DNA from 2 places in the Streptomyces sp. BoleA5 genome. Region 1 is predicted to be linked to the other one. Evidence: riboswitches for the same ligand, from Rfam matches in the RefSeq annotation. Region 1 holds a riboswitch; the other holds the start of a gene.
The links. Region 1 has a riboswitch for glycine ahead of gcvP (aminomethyl-transferring glycine dehydrogenase). Riboswitches for the same ligand answer to the same signal wherever they lie in the genome.
Positions count from the first base shown of each region.

Region 1 (7,414 bases):
CCGCGACCGGGCCCACGCCGGGACCGCCGCCGCCGTGCGGGATGCAGAAGGTCTTGTGCAGGTTCAGGTGCGACACGTCGCCGCCGAAGTGGCCGGGCTTCGCCAGGCCCACCAGGGCGTTGAGGTTCGCGCCGTCCACGTAGACCTGGCCGCCCGCGTCGTGCACCGCGGCGCAGATGTCGCCGATGTGCTCCTCGAAGACGCCGTGCGTGGAGGGGTAGGTGACCATCAGCACGGCGAGTTCCTCGCGGTGCTGCTCGATCTTGGCGCGCAGGTCCTCGACGTCGACCTCGCCGTCGCCGGCGGTCTTGACGACGACAACCTTCATACCGGCCATCACGGCGCTGGCGGCGTTGGTGCCGTGCGCGGAGGACGGGATCAGGCAGACCGTGCGCCGGCTGTCGCCGTTCGCGCGGTGGTAGGCGCGTACGGCCAGCAGGCCGGCGAGCTCGCCCTGGGAGCCGGCGTTCGGCTGGAGGCTGACCTTGTCGTAGCCGGTGACCTCGGCGAGGCGCTCCTCCAGCTCACGGATGAGGGTCAGGTACCCCTCGGCCTGGTCGGCCGGCGCGAAGGGGTGCATCGCGCCGAACTCGGGCCAGGTGACCGGCTCCATCTCGGTGGTCGCGTTGAGCTTCATGGTGCAGGAGCCCAGCGGGATCATGCCGCGGTCCAGCGCGTAGTCGCGGTCGGCGAGACGGCGCAGGTAGCGCAGCATCGCGGTCTCGGAGCGGTGCTGGTGGAAGACCGGGTGGGTCAGGTAGTCCACCGCGCGGGCCAGGCCGGCGGGCAGCGCGTCCTCGGTGGCCGCGTCCAGGGACTCGACGTCGGCGGTCACGCCGAAGGCGCCCCAGACCGCGGCGAGATCGGCGCGGCCGGTGGTCTCGTCGCAGGCGATGCCGACCAGGTCGGCGTCGACCTCGCGCAGGTTGACCCCGGCCTCGCGGGCGGCGGCCACGACCTCTGCGGCACGGCCGGGCACACGCGCGGTGACGGTGTCGAAGAAGGCGCCCGTGGTCACCTCGACGCCTCCGGCGCGCAGGCCGGCGGCGAGGACCGCGGCGTAGCGGTGGGTGCGGCGGGCGATCTGGGCCAGGCCGTCGGGGCCGTGGTAGACCGCGTACATCCCGGCCATGACGGCCAGCAGCACCTGCGCCGTGCAGATGTTGCTGGTGGCCTTCTCGCGGCGGATGTGCTGCTCACGCGTCTGCAGCGCCAGACGGTAGGCCCTGTCCCCGTCGGCGTCGACGGAGACACCGACCAGGCGGCCCGGCAGGCTGCGGGCGTACGTGTCGCGGACGGCCATGTAGCCGGCGTGCGGGCCGCCGAAGCCCATGGGCACGCCGAAGCGCTGGGTGGTGCCGACCGCGATGTCGGCGCCGAGCTCGCCCGGGGAGGTGAGCACGGTCAGGGCCAGCAGGTCGGCGGCGACGGTGACGATCGCACCGATTCCGTGGGCCTGCTCGACGACCGGCTTGAGGTCGCGCACGGCGCCGGAGGCGCCCGGGTACTGCAGCAGCACGCCGAAGACGCCCCGCTCGGCGATCTCCGCCGGGATGCCGTCGCTGAGGTCGGCGACGACGACCTCGACACCGGTCGGCTCGGCGCGGGTCTCGATCACGGCGACGGTCTGCGGGAAGGTGTCGGCGTCGATCAGGAAGACGCCGTCCTTGACCTTGCCGACACGGCGGGCGAGCGCCATCGCCTCGGCGGCCGCGGTGCCCTCGTCGAGCAGCGAGGCACCGGAGGTGGGAAGCCCGGTGAGGTCGGCGACGACCGTCTGGAAGTTCAGCAGGGCCTCCAGGCGGCCCTGGGAGATCTCCGGCTGGTAGGGCGTGTACGCCGTGTACCAGGCGGGGTTCTCCATGACGTTGCGCAGGATGACCGGCGGGGTGAAGGTGCCGTGGTATCCGAGGCCGATCATCGGCCGCAGCACCTGGTTGCGGTCGGCGAGCGAACGCAGCTCGGCGAGGACCTCGGGCTCGGTGCGGGCGCCGGACAGGCCGAGCGCCTCGGCGCTCTTGATCGCGTCCGGGACGGCTGCGGCGGTCAGCTCGTCCAGCGAGCCGTAGCCGACCTGCGCGAGCATCTTGGCCTGCGCACCGGCGTCGGGCCCGATGTGACGCTGCTCGAAGGGGATGCCGCGCTCCAGCTCGGAGAGTGGGATGCGGTTGGCGGTCATCTGCGGAGGCCTCCTGGTCTGGCGCGACACGGCCTCCCCCTCTGTCATCTGAACCTGAGAGCTTCACCGTCCCGCACATGCGCCGGGGCGGCTTTCACCGTCGGTGAGGAACAGGCCGCGCACAGTTTGTGCCGCCCTTTCCTGCTTTCCAGAGTGACCTCACCCATGCGGTACGGATGCCTGAGAGATTCCGGGGAGGGTTTGCTCCTTCGGCGCCCGACGGGCGGTTCCCCGCGTCGTCAGGACTCTCCCGCAAGGGGTCAGCAGCCGCTGTCAGCGTACCAGCGCGGTCAGGGAACGAGTCATGTGACAGCCGCCACCTTTCGTGCCTAAATAGGATTAAACGCGACCAGTTGGAGGGACCGTGCAGACCGGTATCGATCCGCGCAGCCTCATCGGACGCAGGGCCTTCGACCGCAACGGGATGAAGATCGGCACCGTCGACGAGGTGTACCTCGACGACGCCACCGGGGAACCCGAATGGGCTGCGGTGCGCACCGGTCTCTTCAGCCGTGACGCGTTCGTGCCGCTGGAACCGAGCGAGTTCACCGGGGAGGAGCTGCGCGTGCCGTTCGACAAGGCACTGATCAAGGACGCCCCGGACTTCGGCGTGGGCCGGCACCTCTCCCCCGAGCAGGAGCTCCAGCTCTACCACCACTACGGCATGAGCGGGCCCTCGCTGTCCGGCCCGGTGCCGGAGCCCCCGCCGGACCGCGACTTCGGCACGCTGGCGGGCGACAGCTGACGCGGGAGCGCCGGCATGCCCGATAACACCAGCGGGAGCGGCTCGGACGGCTCCAGCTCCGTGTCGTCCACCGCGAAGGTTCGCACCCGCCCCGGCGCCGCCGAACCCGGTTCCTCGAAGCGCACGGTGACCCTGCCGACGCCGCTGCCCTGCACCCATCCGGCGCCGTACTCGCTGTGCCGTACGTCCTGGCCGGGCACCCAGCGCCGCTCCTGCGGCGCAGGCTCCCGGGGTACCTCCGCGGGCCGCTCCGGCACCCCCTGCGACGCACCGGAATCCTCCTCCGCGGCGCTCTCCTCCTCCCGTTCCGCCGCCTGGGCGAACAGGTCCTCCTGCGTGAAGTCGGCGAGCCCGGCGACACCGACCCCGAGCAGCCGGACGCCGCCGGTGATGTCGACGGCCTCGAGCAGCCGGGCCGCGGTCTCCCGGACGACCGCCAGGTCGTCGGTCGGGGCGCGCAGCGTCTCGGAGCGGGTCAGCGTCGTGAAGTCGTAGCGCCGCACCTTCAGCACCACCGTGCGGCCCGAGCGGCCCGCGGAGCGGAGCCTGCGCACGCAGCGGTCGGCCAGGCGGTCCACCTCCAGCCGGACCCGTACCCGGTCGGTGAGGTCCACGTCGAAGGTGTCCTCGACCGAGACCGACTTGCTCTCCCGGTCGGCGACCACCGGCCGCTCGTCGACAGCCAGGGCCATCCCGTACACATGGGCGCCGTGCGCCTTGCCGAGCAGCCGCACCAGCTCGGCCTCCCCCGCCTCCACCACCTCGCCGACCATGAGAATGCCCGCTCTCCGCAGGTGCTCCGCCGTCGCGGGACCCACGCCGGGCAGCGTGCGCACCTGCATGGGGGCCAGCAGCTCACGCTCGGTGCCGGGCTCGATGAGCACCAGGCCGTCCGGCTTGGCCTGCTCCGAGGCGATCTTGGCGATCAGCTTGGAGCCCGCGAGCCCCACGGAACCGGTGACCCCCGTCGCCGCCCTGATGTCCGCCCTCAGCCGCTCCCCCACCGCGCGCGGGTCGTCCGCGATCCCGCCCGCCTCCAGGTCCACGAAGGCCTCGTCCAGGCTGAGCGGCTCGACCAGCGGCGAAAGCCTCGACAGCAGCTCCATCACGGTGTCGCTGATCTGCCGGTAGACCGCGAAGCGCGGAACGAGGTAGGCGGCGTTGGGGCACAGCCTGCGCGCGTGGGCCATGGCCATGGCCGAGTGCACCCCGTGCACCCGGGCCTCGTACGACGCGGTCGCCACCACCCCGCGCGGCCCGACACCCCCCACGATGACCGGCTTGCCCCGCAGACTCGGCTTCGCGGCCTGCTCGACGGCGGCGAAGAACGCGTCCATGTCGAGGTGGAGGATGGTCGGCGCGCTTCTCACAGTCACCGATGGTGCACCATTGGTCCGACATCCGCCGTACGTGTGTACGGCGGACGGATGGGGCGCGGCCGGTCCGGCCCGGTCAGCCCGCGCGGTTGCGGCGCCGTGCCAGCTCGTCGCCCGGGTTGTGCCCGACCAGGGTCTCCCCGGTGTCGACGCGCTCGGAGTGCAGCTGCGACAGGGCGCCCTCGACGTCCCGCCACACCACCCCCACAGCGATCCCGAAGATCCCCTGACCGCCCTGGAGCAGGTCGACGACCTCGTCCGGCGAGGTGCACTCGTACACCGTCGCCCCGTCGCTCATCAGCGTCATACGGGTGAGTTCCGCGGGCCCGCTGGACCGCAGGTGCTGCACGGCGGTGCGGATGTTCTGCAGGGAGACGCCCGTGTCGAGGAGCCGCTTGACGATCTTGAGGACCACGACGTCCCGGAAGCTGTACAGCCGCTGCGTCCCCGAGCCGTACGCGGGCCGGATGCTGGGCTCCACGAGCCCGGTACGCGCCCAGTAGTCGAGCTGGCGGTAGGTGATGCCGGTCGCCGCGCAGGCGGTGGGCCCCCGATAGCCGACCCGTTCGCCGGCCCCCTCCGGCAGCTGTCCCGAGGTGTCGCCCGAACCCCCTCCGGGGGGCGTCGCGGCGTTGCGGGCCAAGGCCCCGCGCATCGGATACGGGCCGCCGAAGGCCGTACCGTCGCCGGTGCTTCTCACGCCGACCTCCCGTCCCTTCGCACCCCTCAGGGCACGCGCACGTGCCATCGGGACTTTCCTTCTCGACGGTAGGCAGTCACTCCGGGTGCGTCAACGATCGCCACGCTCGGCACGCCGAGTGATATCAACCCCAGAGGTGGTTTTCCGTGTCCACGGTGAGGGTAGGGCTGGACGAATGGCCTCGGCGGGCCCTCATTGACTGCTGGTGCCGAAGTCCTCGGGCGAGATCTGGTCGAGGAACTCGCGGAACTTCTCGACCTCGTCCTCCTGCTCGTCGGGAATGGCGATGCCGGCGTCGTCCAGCACACCGTCGCTCCCGTAGATGGGGGTTCCGGTGCGGAGCGCCAGCGCTATGGCATCCGAGGGACGGGCGCTCACCTCCACGCCGCTGGCGAACACCAGCTCCGCGTAGAAGACGCCGTCGCGGAGGTCGGTGATCCGGACCTCTGTCAGCGTCTGGCCGACGGCCTCGAGCACGTCCTTGAACAGATCATGGGTCAGCGGCCGCGCGGGCGTCATGCCCTGCTGCGCGAAAGCGATGGCGGTGGCCTCCCCCGGCCCGATCCAGATGGGCAGGTAGCGGTCGCCTCCCACTTCCCGCAGGAGCACAATCGGCTGGTTGGAGGGCATTTCGACCCGGACACCCACGACGTCGAGCTCGTTCACACAGCAACCCTAGGCCGTGCCCGGCAGGTTTGGGTAGTCGGGACGGGCCCGGCCCGCCGCCGACCGGGCGTGTCCCGGCCACCTCGGCTCAGAAGAGCCGCACCCTGAGCGCGGACTGCACCAGCGCCGCGTGCAGGCGCACCGACAGCGCCGCCAGCTCCCGCGCGGTGGCCTCCGCGTGCGTCCTGGTCTGCGGATTGCGGTGCCTGCGCAGGGGCGCGACCACCTGCTCGACCAGACCGGCCTCACGCTCGGCGGCGGCCTTCATCGCGCGCAGGTGACGCGGTTCGAGCCCGAAACGGCCCAGATCGGCCACGATCTTGGCGATGTTCACCGTTTCGGCGTCATAGTCGCCGTCAGGACCGGCCTCCACCAGCCCGTACGCCTCCCACTGGGCGAGCTCACCCGGTTCGGCACCCGTCGCGGCCAGCAGTTCGTCCCGGCCGATGCGCAGCGCGGCCGGCGCCTCCCGCTCGATCGCGCCGACCTCGACCAGTTCCCGGGGCTCCCCGGAGGACGGGACGGGCAGCGGCAGCGGCTCGCCGCGGTCGAGGGCGTCGACGTGCTCGCGGATCACTTTGAGCGGAAGGTAGTGGTCGCGCTGCATGCGCAGCACGTGCCCGAGCCGCTCCACGTCCCGGACGGTGAACTTCCGGTACCCCGACGGAGTGCGCTGTGGCTCCACCAGCCCCTCCGCCTCCAGGAAACGGATCTTGGAGATGGTGACCTCGGGGAACTCCTCCCGCAACTCGTTGAGCACCGCTCCGATGCTCAGCAGCCGGTCGTCCGCGGTGGCGGTGCCGTTGCCGGCACCGCCCGACGGTGTAAGAAGCATGAACCTTCCCTCGCGGGGGTCAGGCGCCCCACTGGCTCGCGTAGAAGACCAGTCGGTACTTGCCGATCTGTACCTCGTCGCCACTGGACAGGGTCACCGAGTCGATCCGCTCCCGGTTGACGTAGGTGCCGTTGAGGCTGCCGACGTCGGAGACCGTGAAGGAACCGTCCTGCTGGCGCCGGAACTCCACGTGACGACGCGAGACGGTGACGTCGTCCAGGAAGATGTCGCTCTCCGGGTGGCGGCCGGCCGTGGTCAGCTCACCGTCCAGGAGGAAGCGGCTCCCCGAGTTGGGGCCACGGCGCACCACCAGCAGCGCGGAGCCCGGGGGCAGCGCGTCGACCGCGGCCTGGGCCTCCGGGGACAGCGCCGGCAGCACGGTCTGCCCCGTCGCCTCGGCCTCGTACGCCTCGATCCCGGAGATGGAGATCGTGGACGTGGTCTCGGAGGCACGCTCGGACGGCACCCCGGCGCGCAACGGCGCGCCACAGTTGGAGCAGAAACGGCTCGCTTCCGCGTTCTGGAACCCGCACCGCGCACAGACCGGCAAGGACCCTCCACCCGTGCTAGAGGCTGATGGTTGCTGGAAACCTATGCGCCCCGCAGCCGCAGGGTCAACAGAAACCGCACCAGGACCGCCCGAAATGTCACCGCCCGGAGCAGCGGCCTCGTCACGGAACAGCGGGCGCTCCTCGCCCGGCCCCTCCCCCTGCACGTGCCGCGGCGCGCGGTGACGCGCGGTCGGGCTGTCACCAGCCGGACGTGAACTCTTGCCGAACCACTTACCGAACAACTTCACGGGCGATTCCCCTTGAACGACACAGACCCGCCCGTGGGGCAGGACGAACCCTCAGTCACGACCAACACACAGTTTCTCTCACGCACCACCCCAACGGTGCGGCGACCCCCCGCA
Region 1 is NZ_KB892095.1:176,836-184,249, forward strand. Features, by position in the region: gene gcvP (aminomethyl-transferring glycine dehydrogenase) at 1-2,179, opposite strand, end outside; glycine riboswitch at 2,214-2,336, opposite strand; glycine riboswitch at 2,338-2,442, opposite strand; gene B085_RS0111405 (PRC-barrel domain-containing protein) at 2,544-2,924, shown strand; gene B085_RS0111410 (DNA polymerase IV) at 2,837-4,294, opposite strand; gene B085_RS0111415 (MerR family transcriptional regulator) at 4,377-5,000, opposite strand; gene B085_RS0111420 (bifunctional nuclease family protein) at 5,193-5,666, opposite strand; gene B085_RS0111425 (MerR family transcriptional regulator) at 5,755-6,501, opposite strand; gene B085_RS50665 (FHA domain-containing protein) at 6,521-6,967, opposite strand; partial or broken gene B085_RS50670 (zinc ribbon domain-containing protein) at 6,983-7,300, opposite strand.

Region 2 (7,414 bases), on a different contig from region 1:
CCGCTTCGCGATCGGCGTGTCCCTGGAGGCGCTCGTACGCGTCACCCGGCTCGCGTGCGCGATCGGGCTGCACACAGGGGCGATGACGCTGGAGGAGGCGACGCAGCGGTTCATGCGGGACGCCCACCTCGCACGGGCCGGTGCCGCCTCCGAGGCCCGGCGCGGCACCTTCGACGCGGCGTACGGCCGCTACACCTGGGGCAAGTTGGAGATCATGCGGCTGCGCGAGCGCGCCCGGGACGCCTGGGGGCAGGAGTTCTCGCTGCAGCGGTTCCACGGGGCGCTGCTGGAGTTGGGGAGCCCGCCGCTGGGGCTCATCGACGCGGTCCTGTGACGGGCGGCCCCTCGCGGGGCCCTCGCCGCGGTGCGTGGACGAGTGCGGATCCGCCGCACCTGCGGCGGGCTGTCTCCCACCCTCCCGCCGGTTACCGCCCGCGCTGCGTGATCGCGGGGCGGGAACCGGCCGCAGCCGCCGACGCGCCGGCACCACCCACGGGGGTCACCCGCACCCGCGGACGGTGCCGCACGGGCGGGCGGGAAAAGCCGGCCGCAGGCGCAACGGACCCGCACCGGCCCACACACCGGCGCCACGGCACCCGGAACTCCCCCCGCAGGCCTCAGTAGGGCTGCGGGGCCCAGCCGTACGTCGCCCCGGGCACGCCCGGCGCACCCGGCGCGCCGTGGGCGTCGCGGGAGTAGAAGGGCTGCGCCGAGGCCCGCATCCACATGCCGACCGGGTCGTACTCGTCGTTGAGCGCGACCGTGGCGACCGGCAGCCCCTGCGGCACCGCGCCGAGGGCGGACTGCATCATCAGGCGCACCGTCTCCACGGCCTGCGGCCCGGCCTCGTAGAGGTCGACGCCGATCGCCAGGTACGGCTCGCCCAGCGCGGGCTGCACCCAGGCGCGCCGCAGCGAGCGGACGGCCGGGTTGCGATGGGCCTGCTGGGTCAACAGGGCGTAGTACTGGGGGATCTGGAGCGCGGGCTCGCCGATCCGCAGCGGTCCGGCCGGGGACCGGTCGAGGCCGAGGCAGACGCGGCGCAGGTCGAGCCAGGGGATGCCGATGCCGCCGCCGGGGGCGTGCGGATTGAGCCACAGGCCCCAGCGGTCGGGGAAGAGCGAGGCCGCGATCTCGCGACCGGACACCACCTCGTGGGCCCGGTTCCAGCCACAGGCGGTGAACTCCTGCGGCGAGGTCACGCAGGGCGCATAGCCGTGGCCGGCGACCTCCATGTTGCCGTACTGCGCGTCCGCCCCGCCGGGGGTGCCCTGCCAGAGCAGCATCCACACCTGGCTGTCGGCGAGGGCCCGCAGCACCTCCTCGTAGGCGTCGTACCTACCGGGCGTCACCTGCCGGAGCGCATGCTCCAGCCCCCCGCCCCCTCCCACGCCGGCGCTCACGTGTCCCGCCCTTCCGCGTCTGCCTTGTCCGCGTCGTCTGCTTCGCCGAATGCCTCGGGTGTCGTGCCGGACCCAGGTTATGCGCCCGTGCCGACATAGAAGGGTCGCACGCGCTCCAGCATCCAGTCGCCGATGGGGTCCTGTGCGACGTCCAGCAGCACCAGATTGACCTGCCAGGGAAGCGGTACGGCGCCGAGCGCGCGCCCGAGGGCGGCCATGGCGGCGGCCCGGTCCTCCTCCTGCCAGCGGTCGAGTTCGACGCCGACGAAGAGCGTGGCGGGGTCGCCCTCGACGCTGGCCAGGGCGCGGCGGGCGGAGAGCACGACGGGGGTGACGGCGAACTCGCCCGCCGCGGCGGCCAGGAAGTCGACCGGCTCCTCGTGCGGCGAGGGCTCCCACAGCCGGACCCGGGCGCCGCTCGGGGTGCCGGGCTCGCGGTCGGTGCGGCACAGCTCCATCACCGCGGCGGGCGGCAGCGGAAGACCCACCGCGCCCCCGGGGTTCACGGCGATCCCGAGCTGCGGGGGCAGCCCGCGGGCGAACTCACGGGCGGGCGCGACGGCGAAGTCCATGCCGGAACCGGCGGCCAGGAACTGCTGTTCGGAGCTGAAGACCGGAACGTAGACGCCGCCTTCGAGTTCGAGGGTCGGCAGGTCGAGGTCCGTGCTCTCGGGACCGCCGCCGTTCGGCAGCGGGATCCACAACTGCGAACGCCCGAGCACCTCCAGGACACGGGCCGTGGCACCCGGATCACCGAGTGCCGCGGACAGCACTTCCTCCAGCTCGTTGGCGGGCCAGCCGCCGGCACCGTGGCCCGACGGGGCGAAGCCGTCCGGTATCCGCTGCCCCGGGATGTTCACTGCGTCTCGCCTCGCAATTTGCCGTGGTGGTGCGCTCCGTGGAAACCCTATCCGGCGGCGGGCGCGAGCGACCCCGCACCTCATATACGTCACATATAGCTATCGTCCGGTTGCGAAGCGTCACTACGGCTCCGAAGGTAGGACGAGCAAGGAGAAAACCCTCAAACGGGAGATATCTCGACATGCGCATCACCAGGATCAACTCCACCCTCATAGCGGCGGCCGTGTGCGCCGCGCTGACGATGGGCCTCACCGGCGGTGTCGCGAGTGCCCAGGCCCCCACCCGGAGCACGGCCGTCGAGGTCGAGCACCTCGCCGCCCGGGCGGCGGAGACGGGCAACGCCGAACTCATCGCCAAGTTGGGTGACACGCTGTCCATCGGGGCCAAGCTCACCCAGGAAGCCCAGATCGAAAGCCCGGACTCGGCGAAGCTGGACGAACTCCGCAGGGGTCTGGAGGAGGCGAGCCGTCAGCTGGCCTCGGTCCTCGACCAGTCTGGTGCGGTATCTCCCGGCGTCACCGACCCGTCGGCCTTCGATCCGGGCGCGCCACAACCGGGCCTGGAGCCAGGCGATCTCGGTCAGCCGGGTGACCAGGGCGCCATCGACCAGGTCGGCGGGCCGGGCGACCAGAGCGCCGCGGACGCCGTCACCGACGTCAAGAACGCGCTCACCAAGCTGGTCCAGGACGTCACGGACCTGCTGGCCAAGGTGGTCGCCAAGGACCTCGCGGGTGTGACGGCCGGTGTCGCCACCGTCGTCGCCGACCTGCAGGCCCTGCTGATGGCGGTGCCGAAGCTGCTCACCGGCGCGCTGCCGCTGCCGCTTCCGCTCCCGCTGCCGCTCCCCCTGAACGACCAGGGAGAGCAGCTGCCGCCGGAGGCGCAGATCGCGCCGCAGGCCGAAATGGACCTCCAGGGTCAGTAGCGGTACCGCCCCTCACGCGACGCGGCCCGGCCGCTCAGCCGTCGAAGTCGATGGCCTCGAGCTCCCGGGCCGCTTCGCGGTCCAGCAGCACCACCGAGGCGCACGCCCCGGGGAGCCGGCCGGCCTCCGCCTCGGCGAGCAGCCGGCGCGAGGCGCTGCGGTGCCGGGCCATGGCGTACGCCGACACCCCCCTGCCGCGTTCGCGCTGACCGTCCAGAGCGGTCACCACGGGGACGTCCAGCAGCACCAGGTGCATACCCCGCCCCCGGCGCCGCGCCTGGCGGGCGACCCAGGCGCGCACCCAGCGCAGGGTGCCGCAGTCGTGCACGACGACGCTGTCGCCCGAGCGCAGCGCCCGCCACAGCCCGGCATAGTGCGCGATCCGCACCAGGGGGCGGTAGAGGGCGTACGGCAGCAGCCGCGGCAGCCGGGCCTGCCAGCGCTCCCTCACGTCCTGCGAGTCGATCAGGCGGGCACTGCCCTTCGCGCGCCGCATGAGGGTGCTCTTGCCGCCGCCGGGAAGGCCGGAGACGACCAGGACGTCACCCGGCGGATAGCGCAGTGTGCGCACGGGCCGCCGCCCCCGCCGCAGATCGAGCAGCCGGCGCGGCCGCACGGAGCGGCCCCCGCGGCGCGCCCCCCCGGCCCGCGCCGGTACCGGCCGGGACACGGCCGGGCCCCCGGCCGTCGCATACGCACTCTGCCACCGCACAGTTCGCCCTCCGGGTCCGACGTTCAAGAAATGGTAAATCCTGTGTCTTTGCCTACCCAGAGAAACGGCGGCGTTACAACCGGATCGGGACCGGACCGGGACATCCGGGACTCGATCGCGACAACGGCGGGCGCCCGTGCAATGATGGCGGCCTCAATCACATATAGGCCGTTCGAGGCCGCGCGGGAGAGCTTCCGCACCGCTGCGGCGGGCGGGACGCCGAAGGAGCAAGTCCTCCCTTGAATCTCTCAGGCACAGATACCGCGCGTTCGAGGCACATCTGAAAAGCGGGCGAGCCCTCCCGGCGACGGGGGCGCCGCCCCACCCAAGGTGCAAACCGGGACTCCTCCGACCGGAGGGTCCAGGTGAACCTCTCAGGTTCCGATGACAGATGGGGAGGACCTTCCCCGTCATCGCCCTACCTGTCCCTTCCTCGCCTTGGGAGCCCGCCCGATGAGTGAACCCCGCCGTACCGCACTGGACGCGCTGCACCGCGCCCTCGGCGCCACCATGACCGACTTCGCGGGCTGGGACATGCCGCTGCGGTACGCCAGCGAGCGCGACGAGCACACCGCCGTGCGGACCCGGGCAGGTCTCTTCGACCTGTCCCACATGGGCGAGATCACGGTCACCGGTCCGGCCGCGGGCGAGGCGCTGGACCACGCGCTGGTCGGCCACATCTCGGCGCTGGCCGTGGGACGTGCCCGCTACACGATGATCTGCGCGCCCGACGGCGGCATCCTCGACGACCTGATCGTCTACCGCCTCGGCGACGAGGAGTACATGGTCGTCGCCAACGCCTCCAACGCCCAGGTCGTCCTCGACGCGGTCACCGAACGCGCCGCCGGCTTCGACGCCGTGGTCCGCGACGACCGGGACGCCTACGCGCTGATCGCCGTCCAGGGCCCGAACTCCCCCGCCATCCTGAAGTCGGTCACCGACGCCGATTTGGACGGGCTGAAGTACTACGCGGGCCTGCCGGGCACCGTGGCCGGCGTCCCCGCGCTGATCGCCCGCACGGGCTACACCGGCGAGGACGGCTTCGAGCTCTTCGTCGCCCCGGCCGACGCGGAGAAGCTGTGGCAGGCGCTGACCGAGGCGGGCGCGGACGCCGGCCTGGTGCCCTGCGGCCTGTCCTGCCGGGACACGCTGCGCCTGGAGGCGGGCATGCCGCTGTACGGGCACGAGCTGACGACCGCGCTCACCCCCTTCGACGCCGGCCTCGGCCGGGTCGTGAAGTTCGACAAGCCGGGTGACTTCGTGGGGCGCGAGGCGCTGACCGCGGCCGCCGCCAAGGCCGAGGCCACGCCGCCGCGCAAGCTGGTCGGCCTGGTCGCCGAGGGCCGCCGGGTCCCCCGGGCGGGCTACCCCGTCGTGGCGGGCGGCGAGGTGGTCGGCGAGGTCACCTCCGGCGCCCCGTCCCCGACCCTGGGCAAGCCGATCGCCATGGCGTACGTGGACGCCGCGCACGCGACGCCGGGCGCCCTTGGTGTGGGCGTGGACATCCGCGGTACGCATGAGCCGTACGAGGTGGTGGCCCTGCCGTTCTACAAGCGGCAGCGCTGAGGTCCCGGTCACATCCGGTACAGCCGTCCCATCTGTCAAGACAGCCGTTCACCAGCACATACCGTCATCCAGGAGAATTCACGCCATGAGCAACCCCCAGCAGCTGCGGTACAGCAAGGAGCACGAGTGGGTCTCGGCCGCCGACGCGGACGGCGTGTCCTCGGTGGGCATCACCGAGCACGCGGCCAACGCCCTCGGCGACGTCGTCTACGTCCAGCTCCCGGCGGTGGGCGACACGGTCGCCGCGGGTGAGACCTGCGGAGAGCTGGAGTCGACCAAGTCGGTCAGCGACCTGTACGCCCCGGTCTCCGGCGAGGTCACCGAGGTCAACGAGGACGTCGTCAACGACCCGTCGCTGGTGAACTCGGCGGCCTTCGAGGGCGGCTGGCTGTTCAAGGTGAAGATCTCCGAGGAGCCGGGCGACCTGCTCTCCGCGGACGAGTACACCGCCTTCACCGGCAGCTGACCGCCCGAGACCTCCACCGCTGCGCCCTGTCCACTCCGACCTCCGGACGGATGACCCCCTGATGTCGCTTCTCAACAGCTCACTGCACGAGCTCGACCCCGACGTCGCCGCCGCCGTCGACGCCGAACTGCACCGTCAGCAGTCCACCCTTGAGATGATCGCCTCGGAGAACTTCGCTCCGGTCGCGGTGCTCCAGGCCCAGGGCTCGGTGCTGACCAACAAGTACGCCGAGGGTTACCCCGGCCGCCGCTACTACGGCGGTTGCGAGCACGTCGACGTCGTCGAGCAGCTCGCGATCGACCGGATCAAGGCGCTCTTCGGCGCCGAGCACGCCAACGTCCAGCCGCACTCGGGCGCGCAGGCCAACGCGGCCGCGATGTTCGCGCTGCTGAACCCCGGCGACACGATCCTGGGTCTGAACCTCGCCCACGGCGGGCACCTGACCCACGGCATGAAGATCAACTTCTCCGGCAAGCTCTACAACGTGGCCGCCTACCACGTGGACGCCGAGACCGGGCAGGTCGACATGGCCGAGGTCGAGCGCCTGGCCAAGGAGTCCCGCCCGAAGCTGATCATCGCCGGCTGGTCGGCGTACCCGCGGCAGCTGGACTTCGCGGCCTTCCGGCGGATCGCCGACGAGGTCGGCGCGTACCTGATGGTCGACATGGCGCACTTCGCCGGTCTGGTGGCGGCGGGGCTGCACCCCTCCCCCGTGCCGTACGCGGACGTCGTCACCACGACCACGCACAAGACGCTGGGCGGCCCGCGCGGCGGCGTCATCCTGTGCAAGGCGGAACTCGCCAAGAAGATCAACTCGGCGGTCTTCCCCGGCCAGCAGGGCGGCCCGCTGGAGCACGTCATCGCGGCGAAGGCGGTCGCCTTCAAGGTGGCGGCGAGCGAGGAGTTCAAGGACCGCCAGGTCCGCACCCTGGAGGGCGCGAGGATCCTCGCGGAGCGGCTGACGCAGGACGACGTCACCGCGGCCGGTGTCTCGGTGCTGTCCGGCGGCACCGACGTCCACCTGGTCCTGGTGGACCTGCGCGACAGCGAGCTCGACGGGCAGCAGGCCGAGGACCGGCTGCACGAGATCGGGATCACGGTCAACCGCAACGCGGTCCCGAACGACCCTCGTCCGCCGATGGTCACCTCCGGCCTGCGCATCGGCACCCCGGCGCTGGCCACCCGCGGCTTCGGCACCGAGGACTTCCGCGAGGTCGCCGACGTCATCGCCGAGGCCCTCAAGCCGGGCTTCGACGCGGAGACCGCCAAGGCGCTCGGCGCCCGGGTCACCGCCCTGGCCGGCAAGCACCCGCTGTACCCCGGCCTGAAGTAGCGAGCATCACCCGGTGTGCGGGGCCGTCCGCGAGGACGGTCCCGCACACTGGAGCAAGCGCGGCGCACCCACGCCGCCCACGTACCACTCCGGCGGCGACCCCGCCGGCCGCCCGCGGACAACGGGGTCCGCGAATCCGAGGAGTCAT
Region 2 is NZ_KB892146.1:37,919-45,332, forward strand. Features, by position in the region: gene B085_RS0135890 (DUF885 family protein) at 1-334, shown strand, start outside; gene B085_RS0135895 (enhanced serine sensitivity protein SseB C-terminal domain-containing protein) at 618-1,403, opposite strand; gene B085_RS0135900 (enhanced serine sensitivity protein SseB) at 1,481-2,263, opposite strand; gene B085_RS0135905 (hypothetical protein) at 2,446-3,189, shown strand; gene B085_RS0135910 (AAA family ATPase) at 3,224-3,901, opposite strand; glycine riboswitch at 4,075-4,175, shown strand; glycine riboswitch at 4,177-4,299, shown strand; gene gcvT (glycine cleavage system aminomethyltransferase GcvT) at 4,355-5,467, shown strand; gene gcvH (glycine cleavage system protein GcvH) at 5,553-5,933, shown strand; gene glyA (serine hydroxymethyltransferase) at 5,995-7,266, shown strand.
Region 2: another riboswitch for glycine. It lies ahead of gcvT (glycine cleavage system aminomethyltransferase GcvT); the one in region 1 lies ahead of gcvP (aminomethyl-transferring glycine dehydrogenase).